Regions from separate parts of the Agrobacterium sp. DE0009 genome, predicted to be linked through region 2. Evidence: riboswitches for the same ligand, from Rfam matches in the RefSeq annotation. Region 2 holds a riboswitch; each other region holds the start of a gene.

Region 1 (4,626 bases), 790 kb from region 2:
CAACCCCATCAAGGACCTCTACAAGATGCAGGTCTACGCCATTTCCGCCTGGCGCAACGCCCATGTACCGCCGGGCGCGCTCGGCCCTTCCGGCGAAGTGATCCCCGCCAACATCATCGCGAAGGCTCCATCCGCCGAACTGCGTCCGAACCAGACCGATCAGGATTCGCTGCCACCCTATCCGGTGCTGGACGATATTCTGGAATGCCTTGTCGAAAAGGAAATGTCGGTCGAGGAAATCCTGGCGCGCGGCCATGATATCGCGACCGTGCACCGGGTGGAGCATCTGCTTTATCTCGCCGAATACAAGCGCCGCCAATCAGCGCCGGGTGTGAAGATCACCAAGAAGAATTTTGGGCGTGACAGGCGGTATCCGATTACCAACCGGTTCCGGGATCGGTAGGGCGTTTTGGGAAGGCGCGTTTAACGCGGTACCTGCTGAATGAATTGGGTCAGCGCATTGAGAGACGGCGCGGCCTATTTCTTCTCCCCGCCGGGGAGAAGGTGGCCCGAAGGGTCGGATGAGGGGGCAGCCTCTCCTTATATCGCGACGCTTGCCCCCCCATCCCGCTGCCGCGGACTTCTTCCCGGCGGGGAGAAGAAGCGAGGGGCATGCGCTCGTTCCACAACAAGCCTTCGCGTTTAAGCAAGCGGCGCGGAGAAAACCCCGCGCCGTTCACTCGCCTTAAATAGCCTGCCCCACATCGATGCGGTTGCCATCAGGGTCTTCAAACACAAAGGCCCTGAGGCCATACTCCTTGTCCTGCAAGCCCTTGATAATGCGCAGCCCATGTTTCTTGCAAACCGTGTGCAGCGCATCGACATCGCTGACCATCATATGCGCGACGTTGAAAGGGGCTGCCCTGTGGGCCGGCTGCAATGTCAGGTGCAGCTCGGCATTGCCCTGTTTCAGGATGATGAAGCCGACGGGATTGCCGTTTTCGAAGGTCTTTTCGAAACCGAGCACGCCGGCATAAAAATCATGGGCCTTTTCGATATTCTTGACAGGAAGCATTGCGGCGATCCGGCCGAAGCGGATGCCGTGATCGGCGATGGTATTCATCGCGGAACCTCGGATCTGGGAGAAACGGGGAGGGCCGCGGACGGTGCCGGGGCACAGGCGTTTTTTCCGGTTTGAATTTGCAGGACGGTGCCTGCCGCCCTAGGATCATAGCCACGGCGGCGACGGATGCAAATGGAATGTCTGCGCCGTTCCGGTCGGAACATTGACAAGCCCGGGAGGCAGAATGCGCAGCTCCATCGAAATCTTCAACATCCGGACCCGGCAGATGCGGGTGGTGTGGCAGACGCCTGAGCTGTTCGAAGCGCCGAACTGGTCGCCGGATGGGAAATATCTGCTGCTGAACAGCGAAGGGCTGCTGTATCGCCTGTCCCTTTCCGGTGACGCGTCGCCACAAAAGGTCGATACGGGTTTCGCAATCCAGTGCAACAACGATCACGGTATTTCGCCCGACGGTTCGCTTTACGCCATTTCAGACAAGGTGGAATTCGGCAAAAGCGCCATCTATCTTCTGTCCTCGGCGGGCGGCGCGCCGCAGCTGATGACGAAGAACCTGCCCTCCTATTGGCATGGCTGGTCCCCCGACGGGAAAAGCTTCGCCTATTGCGGCATTCGCGATCAGGTTTTCGATATCTATTCCATGGACATAGACAGCGGCGTTGAAACACGCCTTACCCATGGTGAAGGCCGCAATGACGGCCCGGACTATTCGCCTGACGGTATGTGGATCTATTTCAATTCCAGCCGCACGGGCCAAATGCAGATCTGGCGGGTGCGGGTGGATGGCTCAGCTGTGGAGCGTATCACCGACAGCCCCTATGGCGACTGGTTTCCACACCCGTCTCCGAAGGGAGACAAGGTTGTCTTCATTTCCTATGATGGCGACGTTTTCGACCATCCGCGCGATCTCGATGTACGCGTGCGGCTGATGGATATGGACGGCGGCAATGTGGAAACGTTGTTCGAGCTTTTCGGCGGGCAGGGCACGATGAATTCGCCCAACTGGTCGCCGGATGGGGATGAGTTCGCTTATGTCAGGTACTTTCCGGTGGCGTGATGCGGTTCTGACGAGGCGGTGTACCCCCTCCCTTCACTCCGGCTCAGGGCCGGAATGACGGAGGCGGGGAGCACGGTCATATTGTCGCGCGGCCTTGGCGACACTTGCGTTCGCACGCTATTTTGCCCATAGCTTCACCCGTCAGGTGCCCGCCTTTGCAGCGGGAGAATCGGGAATCCGGTGAGAGACCGGAACGTGCCCAACGCTGTGAGGCGGATGCCCTTTTTCTCATGCCACTGAAGTTATTCGGGAAGGCGAAAGGGGCGGATGAAGCCTAGTCAGAAGACCGGCCTGGCAAAATAGACCGAACCGCGCGGACGGCGGCAGGTTGATGGAAAGCGAGTCGTCGCTGCAAACCTTCCATGGTTTCGGCACCGGCCCGCCCGCATTGTTAGGGATAAACGATGCCGACCGAACCGCCCTTCACGACGCCACCCGACGCCAATCCTTTCGATCATGCGCTTTCACCCGCCCGCCCGTTTTCCAGCGAGGAGCGCGAGGCGATCTACCGCGCCATCGAGACGCGGCGTGATGTGCGCGACCAGTTCCTGCCAGACCCGCTGCCGGACGATCTCGTCGAGCGCCTCCTGAAAGCGGCGCATGCCGCTCCCTCCGTCGGTTTCATGCAGCCGTGGAACTTCACCCTCGTCACCGACGGCGCCGTGCGCCAGGCGGCATGGGTGGCCTTCAGCCGCGCCAATGAAGAGGCGGCGGCGATGTTTGAGGGCGAGAAGCAGGCGCTCTACCGCAGCCTGAAGCTTGAGGGTATCCGCAAGGCCCCGCTCAGCATCTGCGTTACCTGCGATCCGAAACGGGGTGGCAAGGTGGTGCTGGGCCGCACCCATAATCCACGCACGGATGTCTATTCCACCGTCTGCGCCATCCAGAACCTCTGGCTCGCCGCCCGCGCCGAAGGCGTCGGCGTCGGCTGGGTCAGCATTTTCCACGACAGCGATATCAGGGCCATTCTAGGTATCCCCGATCATATCGAGATCGTCGCCTGGCTGTGCCTCGGTCGCGTCGATACGCTTTATACCGAACCGGAGCTGGCGGTGAAGGGCTGGCGGCAGCGCGTGCCGCTGGAAGAGCTTGTGTTTCGGAACCGTTGGGGTGGGGTGTAGACACGGAGGCCTGCGAATAGGTCGGGACATTGCCGTGCATTTCTTCTCCCCGCCGGAGAGAAGGTGGCCCGAAGGGTCGGATGAGGGTGTAACGGTAGAGATTTTCGGAGAGCTTGCCCCCTCATCCCGCTGCCGCGACCTTCTCCCCGGCGGGGAGAAGAAACAAGGGTCGCGCGCTCGCCCCATTACACGCGCGCAAGAGATTTCACTGCTGCGGCTGGATGCCTTTCAGCGCCGGGTTTTTCAGGTCTATCTTGCCGGTCTGGTCCGGCAGGAATTTGGGTCCGATGATGCGGACTTTTTTATCGTTGGGATCGTAATCCCGTTCCGGGATTGGCTGTTCCGGTTGCTTGGCCGCCTGCTGTTGTTGAGCCGCTGCGGGGGATTTATCACCGTTCTTGTCACCTTGCGGCGATGGAATGGTGGTGATGCTGGAATAGGGCTTTTCGGCTTCCGGCCGGGACGCCTGTTCCTGCTTTTGCATCTCCTGGTGATAGGCGGCCATGTTGCAGGCGCAGCCGGGCGCTTTCGTTGAGGCATTGCGATAGGCGAAGGCGGTCGGCAGGTCCTTGTAGGTTTTGCCGGTTTCAGCGGACACCATGTCTGCTGTTTCCTGATCCGCCATGGAGTGGAAATAGAGTTCCGTCTCGGTTCCCGGGCACATTTTCTGGCATTGCTCGGCCTGGGCGCGGAAATCAAGTGGCGAGGCATTGGAGGCGATCGGGAAGAACGATCCGTCGCAGGTGCGCACGCAGAGCGTTCGAAGCCCGCCCTCGGCGGCGGCGTTGGGGTGAGGCGAAAGGCCCGCCTGTCCCGGCTCATCGCCATTCTGCCTGAAGGCATCGGGATACCGGGTCACATCGGGTGCAGGCGATGCTTGGCGGTTCATGTCCTCTGCGGGGCTGCAGCCATTGGCATCGAGGGCGGCGAGAATGCGCTCGCGCCTGACGTTGCTGTCATCGTTGCGAGCGTCCGCCATGGCATCATCGCGATCGCGGATGATCGCGTCGCGCTCGGCCTCGGCATCCACCAGCGCGTCGCCGATCTCGGCGCAAAGCCCGGCATTGGGATTGCCATACACAATGACACTACCGGACGAGCAGCCATAGCTGCGCATGTCGTTTCTGATCTTGCGGATGACGATGTTCTGGCGGGCAAGCGCATTGGCGTAACGCCGCACCTCGGCCGTGTTGCCGATGACACGGGGCGGTTCGCGCAACTGTTGATACAGCGTATCGCACACCTGATCCGCAATAGCGGCGGCAGGAGCGATGAAAACAAGGGGAAGCAGGAGGCCGATGATGCGGCTGCGCCGGGTCAATTGTGCGATCCGTTTGGTGTCCCCGGCCGGTGGCAGGGGTGTTATGCTTCAGGAAATCCGTGTTTCAGGAAGATAACATAAGCTGTTGCCGCATTGCGGCAACAGC
Region 2 (4,626 bases):
TGTCTCATGATCAACGAACGCGCACCCATCTCCTGCTCGTATTTTTGGGCCTTCCTTTAAGGGCGGCTCGACAGATCATATTGTCAACAAGCCGCCGTCAGGCGGCTTTGTTGTTTTTCAAGCGTCCTGACGGCACAGATAAGACCAAAGGACCGAGAAATGACCGAAGATAGCTCCCTGACACTGGAAAGACCGCCCGTCGTCATCATTCGCGGCGCGCGCAAGACCGATCTGCCCGAGCTCAACGAGATGATCACGCTGCTTGCCTCCTACCACGGCGATGCGGCGGCGATCACGCCGGCGAAACTGGAACGCGACCTGTTCGGCCCGCTGCCATGGGTGCACGGGCTGGTGGCCGAGGCGGACGGTGCGCTGATCGGTTACGCGCTGCTTCTGCCGCTCTACCGAGCGCAAGAAGGCCGGCGCGGGCTGGAGCTGCATCACCTCTTCGTCCGTGATGGCCATCGCGGCCATGGCACCGGCCAGCATCTGGTGTCCCGAGCGCGGGATATCGCCAAGCGGCTCGGCTGCGACTATCTTTCCGTCAGCGCCACAACAGGCAATGTGGCGGCGCATCGTTTCTACCAAAACATGGATTTCGCGCCGCGGCCGGTCACCGGCATGCGTTACATGCAGTCCATCGCCTGATTGACCCACGGAGACGGCCATGACACGGATTGCCATTGCGTTGGCTGAGGATTTTGCGGACTGGGAGCCGGCGCTGCTGGCGGCGGCTGCACGCAGCTATCTCGGCGTCGAGATCGTTTATGCCACGCCCGATGGCCGGCCGGTAACGTCCATGGGCGGGCTGAAGGTGACGCCGGATACATCCTATGACGCGCTCGATCCCGTTGACATCGATGCGCTCGTCATCCCCGGCGGTCTCAGTTGGGAAAAGGGCACGGCTGCCGATCTTGGCGGGCTGGTATACCGGTTTCGCGACAGGCACCGGCTGGTCGCCGGCATCTGCGCGGCGGCAAGTGCGCTCGGCGGCACGGGCGTTCTTGATGATGTCGCCCATACCGGCAATGCGCTGGCATCGCACAAGGCCTATCCGACGTATCGTGGCGAAGCGCTTTATCGCGATCAGCCAAAAGCGGTCAGTGACGGCGGCATTATCACGCCGGCAGCGCGCCGGTGAGTTTCGCCGTGGAAATTCTGAAAAGCCTCGGACTCTTTGGTCCGGAAGCCGAGGCAGAACTTCAGGTTTTTGCGGCGGAGCATGGGTGAGCCGCAGAGCGTTATTCCGCCCTCCCTCCGTCATACCGGCCCTGAGCCGGTATCCAACCAGCCCAAGTCCTTGGGCTGAAAAGACTTCTCCCGCCGCGCAGACGCGCGTCGGCTGGATGCCGGATCAAGTCCGGCATGACGGTCGAGAAGAAGATGTCTCTCGCAAATCATCCTGCGCTATTCTCGATCAAGCACCCGGCACACACGCGCCGCAAACTCCGGTCCCTTGCCGGCAATCGCGCGGCGGATATCGCGGCTGTTCAAATGCAGGCTGCGGCCGGCGGGCAAGTTTGAGCGTTTGATCTTGAAGATTGCCGCAGCGGCAAAAGCAGCTTCGTGGTCTTGAAAATAGGCAAGCGCCGCATAACGATCGGGGCTCGGCCCCAGCACCGCCTTGAAGGCAAGGCGGTGTACGGCGCATGGCGCGCCGTGACCGGGAACGGCAAAACGCAGCGCATCGAGTTCCTCACTCCACTCCGCTGCGTCCTGCATGGTTTCAAGCCTGCTGGAAGCGCTTCAGGAAAAACGCGCTCAACGTGCCGAGAAGCGCCCAGAAGACGAAGCTGGTGACGGTGGCGGCAACGATGAACTGACGCTCGAGCGGCAGCGGCGCCAGCGCATGCTCGCCTTCCGGCGGCAGCGGCGCACCCACCACATGCGGCGCGACAATCATCACCAGCGCCAGAACAATCGCCCAGGGCTCGCGACGGAATGCGATCAGCGCAATGCCGCCCGCGGTTGCGGCAACGGTTGCAAGCCACCAGATCTGCCGTGCTTCAAGGGCTGCGGCCGGGCTGCCCGGCAATTCCGGCGGCAGGCCGATCATAGGAGCAAGCATGACGGCGGCAAAGCCGGCAACGCCCCAGAGAAGGCCTTCGCGCCAACCGGCATTGGTACCACGCAGCGACATCAGGCCGGTCAGCACCAGCGCGTAACCGATGGCGGTGAGCACATTGGCCGCGACGGTGTAGGCGTTACGCTCGAAACCATCGGCCGGAGCCCATGCCTCGTCGTTGTGCTCATGGGCGGGAGCCGCAGCGCCCGGTGCAGGCGCATCATGGCTATGCGGCGCTTCACCAGCGCTTTCAAAGGTTTCCGCCTGAAGGATGAGCGGCGTGGTGCCGACAGCCTGCATGGCGGAGACAGCGAAGCCGCCGACAATGCCGACGAGAATGGCGGTAAAGACGATGTTACGGAAGAAAGACATGCCGCTCCCCCCTCAGTGGCAGGGGAAGGCGTTGGCATGGCGCGTGTCGTGCGCGGCATTGTGGACGGCTTCCACATGGGAAAAACCGACAAAACCGACGATGAACAGGCCAAGCACGATCGCGGTGAGCGATTGCGCGAAGCTCGCTGTTTTTGCAGACGCGGCGGCATTGGCCGTATTCTGATTGATGGACATGGTGACCCCTCTCCGGCGCGACCCCGCGCCTTTGGACGCGGCCGGGCGGCAGAAGCCGCAAGACCGCATGCGATATACTTCACCACGGGGATACGAGACTGACACAGGGCGGCATTGATCCCGCCACCCTGACATTCCGCTCTTCCGGACACCCCGCCGGCATGGATATTTCCGTAATGGCAGGTCTCCTGGCTTACGGGTCAAAACCTGAAACACCTTCCCGGCGCGCCCTCCTCTCAGGTGGCTTGCCAGTGGCATTTCGTTTCAGGCTCTCCGCTCACAGTTGCGGGGGCAGCCACGAATGAGGATGTCTCCCTATCGTGTTCCCTTTTCACCTTCCGGAATGCCCGGAAGGAACCATCACAAGGTTGTTATCCGCCGGGCGAGAGCGGGAGTCAATGGTGGGCCTGATTTCGAACTGCACGCCGTCGCCTCCACCTCCGTCACCCCGGACTAGATCAGGGGTCCAGCGCGATCAAGTCCTTGATCGCAAGAGACTCTTCTCACGGTGCAGACGCGCCGTGGCTGGATGCCGGATCTGGCCCGGCATGACGGCTGAGGATTACCGCGCCGGGATCGCCTTCAGATAGGCGGCAATCGCATCGCGATCTTCGGCGGTCAGATGCGCCATGTTCTGCTGGACCTTGACCATGGAGCCGCCGACGCTGTCGAATTCCGGGGTGAAGCCGGTTTCGAGATAGCTGGCAATATCGGCCTTTGTCCAACTGCCGATGCTCTGCGAACCGGGGGTAATGTCTGGAATGCGGCCCTCGCCTTCGGGATTGGGGCCGCCCGCCAGCCATTTGTCCGCCAGGAAGCCGCCAAGCGCATTGCGTGGCGTGTGGCATTCGCCGCAATGGCCGGGTCCTTCCACCAGATATTGGCCACGCAGCAGCTCGGCATTGGCGTTGGCAAGCTCGACGCGCGGCGGGGCGGCGGGGTCGAAATAAAGGAACTTCCAGCCGCCCAGCACGATGCGCATGTTGAAGGGGAACGGTAACTCGTGATCCGGCGCATCGTTCTGGCTGGCCGGCAGGGTTTTCAGGTAACCGAAGAGATCGTTGATGTCCTTCTGCGTCATGCGGGCATAGGACGCGTAGGGGAAGGACGGATAGAGATGCTCGCCATTCTTGCCGACGCCGCGCGTCATGGCATCGCCGAACTCCGCCAGCGTCCAGGCGCCGATGCCGTGCTGCGGATCGGAGGAGATATTTGGAACATGGAAGGTTCCGAAGGGACTTGGCAGCGCTTGTCCGCCCGAAAGCGTCAGTTGCGCCTCTCCCTTCGCATCGGATGCGGCGTGACAGCTGGCGCAGCCGCCGGCCCAGAACAGCGTTTCGCCGTTGGCGAGATCGGGGTCGCCCAGGCTAACCCAATGGCTCGGCGCCTGCCGTTCAGGCGCTGTAACCCAGGTAAATATGCCGTAGCCCGCAATCGCCGCAATCACGGCACCACCGACGAGTTTCGTCCAGATGGAGGACATGCCCCTCTCCCCAATCTCACCTGACCTGGCCAGGTGCCTTGCCTGCCGGAAAACGCCGCCTGTGAGCGGCGTTTCCAGATACGTCGCTTATTTCTTCAGACGGTAGGTCTGGTGGCAGGTGCCGCAATCGGCGCCGAGCGTCTTCATGGCCGTGGCAACGCCGGCCTGGTCGGTGGGCATATTGGCGAGAACCGCATCGGCGTCCGTTCCGAGCTTGACGGCCTTGGCCTTGAAATCATCGAAATTTTCCCAGATGGCGGGCGCTGCCGCGCTGCCGGTCTCGGTGCCGGCGGGAAACTGGTCAGGGAAAGCCTTGGCATTGGTGCTGATGGTTGTCACGGCAGTCTTGACGGTGTCCGCATCAAAGGGCTTCTCGCCCTTGGAGATCGCGGCAAGCGAACCCATGGCGCCACCGATCTGCTTCATCATGCCTTCGCGCTTTTCGACTTCGCCGGCAGCGTAGACCGCTCCGGCGCAAAGACAGCCGAACAGCATGGCCGCCGTGATGGTT
Region 3 (4,626 bases), on a different contig from region 2:
GGCCTCGAGACTGAGCGGCTTTCTGTTCGTTGCCGCAGCATTTTTCGTGGAGGGCGCATCCCCTCGCGATGCCATTGCCGCGATACGCCGCGACGCGCACCATCATCGCTCCCCCAATGCCGGCTGGCCGGAAGCGGCCATGGCCGGCGCGCTCGGCTTTGCGCTCGCAGGCCCCCGCTCTTATGGTGGGCAGATGATCGAAGCGCGTTTCATGGGCGAAGGCGGAAGGTCGGAGCTGGTTGCCGGTGATATTCGCAAAGCATTGCGGCTGGCGCGGATTGCGGATCTGTTGCTGATCGGCCTGTTCGGACTTCTGGCGATCCTTATCGCGCTATAGCAAGCAGCCTGTCGAGATCGAGGTGCTGCTCCATATGAGCAGCCAGACGGTCGAGAACCGCATCCACCTGCGCATCATAATTCAGGTCGGTGCCCTGCCCGCCGAGACGCTCCAGCCACGCGCTGCGCTGGCTGTTATCCGCAAAGAGACCGTGAATATAGGTGCCGAAGACACGGCCGTCGGGTGAGATGCTTCCATCGTAATGCCCGTCGATCGTCGAAAACGCCAGATTGCCTGCTGCTCCCGTGGTTTCCCCGACATGCATTTCATAGCCGGATAAACTAACGCCATCAAAACTTGCGCCGTGAACGGAAACGAGCCGCTTGTCACCCGTCAAAACCGTGTCGACATCAAGCAGGCCGAGCCCCTCGACAGTCGCCGGCGGTCCCTCGATGCCGTCAGGATCGGCAACGGTTTTTCCAAGCATCTGGTATCCGCCGCAAAGGCCGAGTACGTAGCCGCCGCGGCGCACATGCGCCTTTATATCAATGTCCAGGCCCGCATCTTTCAGCACGGAGAGATCGGCAATGGTGGATTTCGAACCGCACAGCAAAACCAGCCGGCAATCGGCGGGGATCGTCTCACCTGGCCGCACGCGGATCAGTTCTACATCCGGTTCCATGTCGAGGGGATCGAGATCGTCGAAATTGGAGATATGCGGCAGGATTGGCACCGCGATGCGGATTTTTGCGCCCTGTTTTGGCTCTGCCGGGCCGGAAAGTCCAAGCGCATCTTCCGCTGGCAGCTTTCTCGCATCGGCAAAGTGCGGCAGAAGGCCGATGGAGGCCCAGCCGGTCTTTTCCGCGATGATCCGCATGCCATCGGAAAACAGCTCCGGATCGCCGCGAAAACGGTTGACGATGAAACCTTCGATCATCGCCGCGTCATCGACGTCGAGCACCGCCCTGGTCCCGACGAGGCTGGCGATGACACCGCCGCGGTCGATATCGCCGATCAGGATCACCGGCGCATCGGCCGCGCGGGCAAAACCCATATTGGCGATGTCGTTGGCACGCAGGTTGATTTCGGACGCGCTGCCAGCCCCTTCCACCAGCACCAGATCGGCCTGTTGTTTCAGGTGCTCGAAACTATCAAGCACGCGCGGCATCAGCCCGGCCTTCATATGCTGATAATCGGCCGCCTTGGCGTTACCGATGATCTTGCCCTGCACGACCACCTGTGCGCCGGTTTCGCTCTGCGGCTTCAGCAGCACCGGGTTCATGTGCACGGAAAGCGGCACGCCCGCTGCCCGCGCCTGTAGCGCCTGCGCACGGCCGATCTCGCCACCATCCGCGGTGACAGCGGCATTGTTCGACATGTTCTGCGGCTTGAACGGCATGACGGAGAGGCCACGCCGGGTGAATGCGCGGGCAAGGCCGGCCACCATCAGCGATTTGCCGACATCCGAGCCCGTTCCCTGAAACATCAGCACCCGTGCAACCATGTCAGAATTCAATCCCCGCCTGCGCCTTCACGCCTGCCTTGAAGTGGTGTTTGACGAGGGTCATTTCCGTCACCATATCCGCCGCGTCGATCAGCGGCTGCTTGGCGTTGCGGCCGGTGACGATGACGTGCAGATCCGGCCGGCGGCTGGACAGTGTCTCAACAACCTCCGCCAACGGCAGGTAATCGTAACGCAAGGCGATGTTCAGTTCGTCCAGAACCAGAAGGCCGATCGTTTCATCGGCCATCAGAGCCTTGGCCTCCTCCCATGCCCTTGTCGCCGCTGCGACATCACGTTTCAGATCCTGCGTGTCCCAGGTGAAACCTTCGCCCATGGTGCGCCACACGATCCTGTCGCCGAACAAGCTCAGGGCCTGCTGTTCGCCTGTCGACCAGGCACCCTTGATGAACTGAACGATGCCGACCCTTCGCCCGGTGCCGAGCATTCGCAGGGCAAGGCCGAAGGCCGCTGTGGACTTGCCCTTGCCGGGACCCGTATTGATCATCAGCAGACCTTTTTCAATCGTCTTTTCAGCAACCTCGGCGTCCTGCACCGTCTTGCGATTGACCATTTTCTGCCGGTGGCGCTCGGCTTCGCTGGCGCTGATGTCGCGTGTCATTCGGTTTCCTCTTCTTCCACCTGTGCGGAGTCGCCCGCCACAGGAGCGGCGACTATACCCAATTTGCCGCACCCGGCAATCTGCCGTGCCGATGGCTCGCGGCATTGACCCATGCTTCCGTTCAGCCTAAGGGTAAGGGACTGACGGTCTTTTCCCGGCAACGGGAAAAGCTAAGAGGGAACACGGTTCCACCCCAACGTTGGGTCATTCCGTGGCTGCCCCCGCAACTGTAAGCGGTAAGCCCGCACCGTAAAGCCACTGGACCCGCAAGGGGTTCGGGAAGGCGGTGCCAAGGCGTCAAGCCGCGAGCCAGGAGACCTGCCGTTTCAGGAAAAACGTCTGCCGGGCGGGGTGCTCCGGTCAGTCGGTTCGTTCGAAGGTTCGGCTTGCGGCCACCCGCGTGCCGTCTTCGACATCCGCACCCCAAGATTTTTGCAAGGCGCGGGAAACGATACGGCTTGGATATTTCAGCGACATCTTCTTCCACCAGCGGAAATTCGCAGGACGAAACGGCGCCCGGCGTGACCGTTTTCATTTGCAGAAGCTGCCGTGATGAAGCCGATCCCAATGCGGAACCGCGCCTGGGTTCGCGCCTCGTCGAAGCCGTCATGGCAAAGGCTGAGGAAGCGGGTGTCACCGTTCGTTCCGTCAACTGCCTTGCCAATTGCAAGCGCGGCCTCAGCGCCGTGCTGCGCAGCGCCAACGGCTGGTCCTACGTCTTTGGCGGGCTGACAACCGACGGCGCTGATGATTTGCTGGCCGGGGCGAAACTGCTTGCTGCCGCCTCCGATGGCCTGATGCCGTGGCGCGGCCGCCCCGAATCCTTAAAGCGCGGCATGGTCGCGCGCATTCCGCCTTTCGATTTTACCGAGGAGAGATCATGAGCACCCTTCTGGACCGCGTTCCCTGCACCATCGTTACCGGCTTTCTGGGGGCTGGCAAAACCACGCTGCTGCGCGGCCTTCTCGAAAAACTTGACGGCAAGCGGCTCGCCATCATCGTCAACGAGTTCGGCGACATCGGCATTGACGGCGAAATCCTCAAAGGCTGCGGCATTGAAAGCTGCCCCGAGGAAAACATCGTCGAGCTGGCCAATGGCTGCATCTGCTGCACGGTGGCGGATGATTTCCAGCCTGCGATCGAACAGATCCTCAGCCGCCAGCCGAAGGTGGAGCACATTCTCATCGAAACCTCGGGTCTCGCCTTGCCCAAGCCGCTGGTACACGCCTTCCAGTGGCCGGCCATCAAGAGCCGGGTTACTGTCGATGCCGTGGTGGCCGTGGTGGATGGGGCTGCGCTTGCCGAGGGCCAGGTGGCTCACGACATGGAGGCGCTCGCCGCCCAGCGCGCCAATGACGAAGCGCTCGACCACGACGACCCTGTCGAAGAGGTTTTCGAGGATCAGGTCGCCTGCGCCGATCTCATCGTGCTCACAAAGGCTGATCTTCTTGACGTTGCTGGCTTGGAAAAGGCCAAGGCGCATATTCTCGACCATCTGCCGAAGGCGGCAAAGATCGTCATGGCCTCCAATGGCGCCATCGACCCTGCCGTGCTGATCGGCCTTGGCCTTGCCGTCGAAGACGATATTGAAAACCGCCGCACCCACCATGACGGCGAACTTGACCACGAGCATGATGACTTCGACAGCTTCGTCATCGATTTGCCTGCCGTGACCGATCCGGAAGCCCTGGCGATCCGCATTGCCGAAACGGCAGCGGCTGAGAATGTCCTGCGTATCAAGGGCTTCATCGAGGTATCCACCAAGCCGATGCGGTTGCAGGTGCAAGCCGTCGGTAGCCGCGTGAACCACTATTACGATCGGCCGTGGGCCGCAGGTGAAGAGCGCCGCAGCCGCCTTGTCGTCATCGGCGAAAAGGGCATCAACCGTGAGAAGATCGAGCAGATGCTGGCTGCCTGACACACGCATTTATCTGGGCGCAAGCAGCGACAGACGTCTGATGGACATGCTTTAGATGCATATTCTTGCCACCACATCATCGTCTCTAGACGACCTGATAGAGCCGGTTGACCTCAACCAGCCTCGCTCAGATGTGGTGATGCTGTCTTTTTCAGCAAGCGATCTGGCAGGGCTGGAACAGGCCTGGCGGCAGGCGGAGGAAGCGTCGACCACCCTCTCCTGCGCCAACTTGTCCGAACTTCGGCATCCCATGTCGGTCGATCTGTGGATCGAAAAGACGGCGGAGCACGCGCGCGTCATCCTTATCC

What was found. Region 2 has a riboswitch for cobalamin ahead of FS804_RS05450 (CbtB-domain containing protein). Riboswitches for the same ligand answer to the same signal wherever they lie in the genome.
Region 1: another riboswitch for cobalamin. It lies ahead of bluB (5,6-dimethylbenzimidazole synthase); the one in region 2 lies ahead of FS804_RS05450 (CbtB-domain containing protein).
Region 3: another riboswitch for cobalamin. It lies ahead of FS804_RS18415 (DUF1636 family protein); the one in region 2 lies ahead of FS804_RS05450 (CbtB-domain containing protein).

Annotation. Positions count from the first base shown of each region.
Region 1 is NZ_VEIU01000001.1:271,494-276,119, forward strand. Features, by position in the region: gene FS804_RS01425 (NAD+ synthase) at 1-403, shown strand, start outside; gene FS804_RS01430 (glyoxalase superfamily protein) at 686-1,063, opposite strand; gene FS804_RS01435 (TolB family protein) at 1,248-2,078, shown strand; cobalamin riboswitch at 2,205-2,388, shown strand; gene bluB (5,6-dimethylbenzimidazole synthase) at 2,483-3,199, shown strand; gene FS804_RS01445 (DUF2865 domain-containing protein) at 3,405-4,520, opposite strand.
Region 2 is NZ_VEIU01000001.1:1,063,546-1,068,171, forward strand. Features, by position in the region: gene FS804_RS05430 (GNAT family N-acetyltransferase) at 160-648, shown strand; partial or broken gene FS804_RS05435 (type 1 glutamine amidotransferase family protein) at 668-1,230, shown strand; gene FS804_RS05440 (hypothetical protein) at 1,408-1,722, opposite strand; gene FS804_RS05445 (CbtA family protein) at 1,727-2,437, opposite strand; gene FS804_RS05450 (CbtB-domain containing protein) at 2,450-2,632, opposite strand; cobalamin riboswitch at 2,793-3,009, opposite strand; gene FS804_RS05455 (cytochrome c) at 3,195-4,115, opposite strand; gene FS804_RS05460 (cytochrome c) at 4,203-4,626, opposite strand, start outside.
Region 3 is NZ_VEIU01000005.1:213,929-218,554, reverse strand. Features, by position in the region: gene cbiB (adenosylcobinamide-phosphate synthase CbiB) at 1-337, shown strand, start outside; gene FS804_RS18425 (cobyric acid synthase) at 324-1,781, opposite strand; gene cobO (cob(I)yrinic acid a,c-diamide adenosyltransferase) at 1,783-2,400, opposite strand; cobalamin riboswitch at 2,528-2,741, shown strand; gene FS804_RS18415 (DUF1636 family protein) at 2,859-3,284, shown strand; gene cobW (cobalamin biosynthesis protein CobW) at 3,281-4,318, shown strand; gene cobN (cobaltochelatase subunit CobN) at 4,374-4,626, shown strand, end outside.